One region of the Epibacterium sp. HA2-3 genome, then DNA from elsewhere that is predicted to be linked to it. Evidence: riboswitches for the same ligand, from Rfam matches in the RefSeq annotation. Region 1 holds a riboswitch; the other holds the start of a gene.
The links. A riboswitch is a leader RNA that binds a small molecule or an ion and turns the genes downstream of it on or off. The one in region 1 is predicted to bind FMN.

Region 1 (2,454 bases):
AAGATCGCGGTCAGATCCGGGTGGTTCGAGAGGCGCTGAGCAAGGATACTGGGCGTGTTGGCTTCGGTCTCGGTGATCTCGATCAGCTTGGGTGGGGCCAGATTGAGGGCGGCACATTGCGCCCGAAACCCGTCAAACCGGTTGCGTGAGCGGTCCGAGGTCGAAAATCGCAACGCCAGAAATCCGGTGCGCTCGTGGCCGTAGAGGGCAAACTGGCGCGCGACTTCTGCGGCGGCCTGCGCGTTGGACACATGCGCGCTGGGCCAGTCGGGCAGAGGGTCGTGAAACATCAGGCAGACGGGGATGTCGCGCGCCCGAGCCTGTGCGAGCGGTACACTCTCCTGTGGCGCGGCCATTGTCACCAACAGGCCGTCTACATCCTTACTCAGGAGAGTTGTGAGAATGTCATTGTCCGTTTCGTCATCGTAATTGGAGCTGGCGACCAACAGCTGATACCCGTGGCTGCGCAACTCTTCCTGAGCCCCCTGCACGGCCTCCGCAAACACCGGGTTGGCGAGCGACGGAATAAGGCAGCCGACGGTCATGCTCTTGCGGCTTTGCAAGGCGCGTCCGGTCGCGGAAAAGACAAAACCCATGCGCCGCGCTGCATCTTCCACACGTGCGCGGGTCTCAGCGCTGGCGGGGCCGGATTTATTTAGCACGCGACTCGCGGTTGCGACGCCACATCCGGCAGCGAGGGCGACATCCTTGATGGTTATGCGGGTCCTGTCGGTCATTTGAACCTTTTGCGAGTCGTGAGATGGAAACGTTTCCAGCCCAGCAAATAGCGGGATAGGGGCACAGTTTTGTGACGTTTGGCACGAAACGCAGCCGGATGACCTAACGGGCGCTCGATGGTTCGGCGTGCCCTGTGCATTGACAATGCCGCAGAGGCTGCCTAGCTCTTTTCCATTCTCAGGGCGGGGTGAAATTCCCCACCGGCGGTTATAGCCCGCGAGCGCCACCTCTACGGGGTGGGTCAGCAGATCCGGTGGAATTCCGGGGCCGACGGTCATAGTCCGGATGGGAGAGAATGTACTGCGTGTACCGATGGGTGCATGTGGTCTTTTGCGCTCTGGGATTCTGTCATGTTGAAAGGATCAATAGCTATGACAAAATCCCCAAAATTCGCCTTCATCAAGGCGCAGTGGCATGCCGATATCGTGGATCAGGCATTGATCGGGTTCCAAGACCAACTCGCCGAGTTTGGGCTTGAAGCCGCCGTCGACGTCTTCGACGTGCCCGGCGCGTTCGAGATGCCGCTGCTGGCTCAGAAACTTGCGGCCACGGGTGAGTATGACGCGATCGCTGCGGCTGCTCTGGTCGTGGATGGCGGGATCTACCGCCATGATTTCGTGGCACAGGCGGTGGTGTCCGGGTTGATGGAGGCCGGCCTCAAGACAGGCGTGCCGGTGCTGTCGGTATCTCTCACGCCGCATCATTTCCAGCCGAGCGAGGAACACCAGACCTTCTATCACGCGCATTTTGTGAAGAAGGGCCGCGAGGCTGCACAGGCGGCAGCGCGGATGGCCAATCTGTACCGCGATCCTACCCCAACTCCGGTCGAGGCCGCGGCCTAAATGGCCTGCGCCGCACCTCTCAGAAAAAGAAGTGCGGCGCTTCTTTGAGTTCAGGATGCGGTAAGCGCACGTTGCAAGGCACGATAAGAGGCCTTCGGCGTGCGCTTCAGCGTCTCAAAGTCGACATGCACCAGACCAAAGCGTTTCTCGTACCCGAGCGCCCATTCGTAATTGTCGAGAAGTGACCACAGAAAGTAACCCTTCACCGGGACGCCCTCTGCAATCGCTTGGCGTACCCGCGCAAGGTGTGCCTCAACGTAGGCGATGCGGGCTGCGTCCGGCACCTCGCCCTCCAGAAGCACATCCGGGTTTGCCATGCCGTTCTCGGTCACGATGAGCGGCAGACCTCCGGTGTAGTCTTCGGCTGTGCGCTTCAGGAACTTGTAAAGCCCATCTGGATAAATCTCCCACCCCATCTGGGTCGTGGGCAGTTCGCCCACCAGCTCTGCGTAATGGGGCCAGGGGCCATTGTCTGGACCGATCACCTTGCGAGTGTAATAGTTCAAACCGCACCAATCGACCTTTTGGGTGATGGTGGCGAAATCGTCCTGCCAGCCCTGCGGCAAATGGGGTTCGAGCCCGCGCAAGGCTGCTTCGGGATAAGCGCCTTTAAAGACCCCGCCGAGGAAAAAGCGGTTGTAGATCGCATCATAGGTTTCTGCCGCGGCCTGAGCTTGGGCACTCTGATCCAGCGGCTCCGCCCATTCAAAATTGAACACCGCACCGAGGTTGTTCATTCCAAGGCCCCGCATCACTTCGATGGCGCGGCCATGGGACAACAGGACATGGTGCATGGCCCGTGCGGTGGCGCGGATGTCGCGCAGACCGGGCGCGTGATGGCCCAGAAAATGCGAAAGCCACCCAACGCACCAGG
Region 2 (2,454 bases), on a different replicon from region 1:
CGAGCGCGGCCTTCTTGTTTCAGCCAACGAGAAAGACCTCCTCGAAGACGGTGGCGCACGGGCGCATGTGATGCTCTTTGAGCTTCAGGATGGCGCAGCCACATATCCTCATCTGACCTCGGCAGGAGCCAAAGAGCTGATCGGCTGGGGCGCCATCTCCGGCATGGTTGCGGATGAAGACGGTATGATCTGGGCGGTCAATGATAGCTTTTACGGCTTCCAGCCCTCGATCTTCAAGATTGACCCCTCTCAGACCCCAGCGCGCATCACCGATGTGATCCGCATTCATCGCGCCAATGGCGACGCTGCGCAAAAACTCGACCTCGAAGGGATCACGCTTGATGGCGAAGGCGGCTTCTATGTGGCGTCCGAGGGCCGCACGGAACGCGCGATCCCGCACGCGATCTATCACGTCAGCGCCGAGGGCCTGATCAAAACCAACAAGGGTGAAATCGCGATCCCCGCAGAGCTGCAGTCCGTCGAGAAGCGCTTTGGCTTTGAAGGCATCACCAAGGTTGGCAACACGCTCTGGATGGCGGTGCAGCGTGAGTGGAAAGACGATCCCGAAAACCATGTAAAGCTGGTTTCCTACAATCTGGATACCAAGGAATGGGGCGCCGTTCTTTATCCAAAGGCAGCGCCGGCCACAGGCTGGGTTGGTCTGTCGGAAATCGTGGCGCATGGCGATCATGTCTATGTGATTGAGCGCGACAACCAGCATGATGACCGCGCAGTCACCAAGAAGATCTATCGCATTGCGCTCTCGGATATGGTTCCTGCCCCGCTTGGCAGCGATCTCCCTGTCGTGACAAAGGAAGAGGTCCGCGACCTGCTGCCTGACCTGAAATCCACCGGCGGCTATGTGCTCGACAAGGTTGAAGGTCTGGCCATCCTGGCAGACGGCACCGCTTGGGTGTCGACCGACAATGACGGTGTCGATGACAGCTCTGGCGAGACGATGTTCTGGTCGTTCAAGGTCGACTGATCCGACCCACGATCTGTCCGGCGCCTGCCATCATGGCGCCGACGTCGCCGCACAGCAAAGGGGTCCCTAGCGGGGCCTCTTTTTTGCATCTTACGTCGCGCGCAATTCGCAGCTGCGTGCTTTTCTTTGCGCAATCGCTTCGCTATCAGGTTCATGCCTCATCATGAGGCGATATTCTCAGGGCAGGGTGAAAGTCCCTACCGGTGGTCACAGCCCACGAGCGGCCCTTGGTTTGACAAGGGTGACAGCAGACCCGGCGCAATTCCGGGGCCGACGGTCACAGTCCGGATGAAAGAGAATGGAGAGACCCGCGCCCTTCGCCATGTGCAGGAGGGCTTTGGGTCTATTCGTTTGCCTTGGGTCAATTGCGGACCGAGGAAAGGACAACACGCAGATGACTCAATCGCTTCCTACCCCGCTCAAGGCGGCTGGCCTCATGGTCATCGCCGGAGCCTGCTTTGCGCTGGTGAACACCGCACTGCAATCGGCCACGATGCTGCATGGGGCCTCTGCTCCGATGGTGACTTTCTGGCAGTATCTGATCGCGCTTCTGTTTTACATCCCATGGATCTGGCGCAACTGGACTGCCGTTCTGTCGACCCGGCAAATGATCACCCATGTGATCCGGGTCGTGCTGGCCGTTGCCGGTGTGCAACTCTGGACGCTTGGGCTGGCCCATGTGCCAATCTGGCAGGCGATTGCCTTGATCTTGCTTTCGCCCTTTTTTGTCACCATCGGCGCGGGTCTTTTCCTCGGCGAAGATGTTTCCTTGCACCGCTGGGGCGCTGTTGTTGTGGGCATCTTTGGTGGCATGGTGATCCTGGCCCCGTGGTCAGATCGCTTCCAGATCGCGGCCCTTCTGCCAGTCGCTGCGGCGGCCTTTTGGGCTGCGAGTTCCGTTGTGACCAAGCACCTCACACGGCGCGATAGCACCGAGACGGTCACGATCTATCTGCTGCTGCTGCTCAGCCCTGCAAATGCGCTCCTGTCACTTGGTGGCGGCTTTGCACTGCCAGAAGGCACTATCTGGCTTGTGATTGGCGCGGGACTGTTGACAGCTCTGGCGCAGCATAGCCTGGTGCGGGCCTACACGCTGGCAGATGCAGCGTTCCTTCAACCCTTTGATCACCTGAAACTGGTCTTCAACGTGGGGCTGGGCGCAGTTGTCTTTGGGTTCTTGCCGGATGGCAACATGTGGCTGGGCACCGCGCTGATCATTGTTGCAAGCGCCTATCTGCTGAATAGAGAGGCCCGTGCTAAACCGGGTTCAGCCGCGCAAAACGCCTGAGACCATCTCGGCAAATGGGGCGCGGGCCTGAACCTTAGCCGTACTCAGCACGCTGGCATCGTAATATCGCCCCCAGGCGTCGTGCGTACATCCCATCAGGGACGCAGCTCCCAAGAGCTGCGTCACCACGCCCAATGCCCCGGCAACGCCTTTGCCCTCCCAGCGCTCGGTGGCTTGCACG

Region 2: another riboswitch for FMN. It lies ahead of ACZ1HH_RS11725 (DMT family transporter); the one in region 1 lies ahead of ACZ1HH_RS17890 (6,7-dimethyl-8-ribityllumazine synthase).

The regions. Positions count from the first base shown of each region.
Region 1 is NZ_JBVFUL020000002.1:718,333-720,786, forward strand. Features, by position in the region: gene ACZ1HH_RS17885 (LacI family DNA-binding transcriptional regulator) at 1-737, opposite strand, end outside; FMN riboswitch at 908-1,039, shown strand; gene ACZ1HH_RS17890 (6,7-dimethyl-8-ribityllumazine synthase) at 1,110-1,580, shown strand; gene ACZ1HH_RS17895 (GH1 family beta-glucosidase) at 1,631-2,454, opposite strand, start outside.
Region 2 is NZ_CM172490.1:2,509,626-2,512,079, forward strand. Features, by position in the region: gene ACZ1HH_RS11720 (esterase-like activity of phytase family protein) at 1-985, shown strand, start outside; FMN riboswitch at 1,155-1,289, shown strand; gene ACZ1HH_RS11725 (DMT family transporter) at 1,380-2,273, shown strand; gene ACZ1HH_RS11730 (TetR/AcrR family transcriptional regulator) at 2,253-2,454, opposite strand, start outside.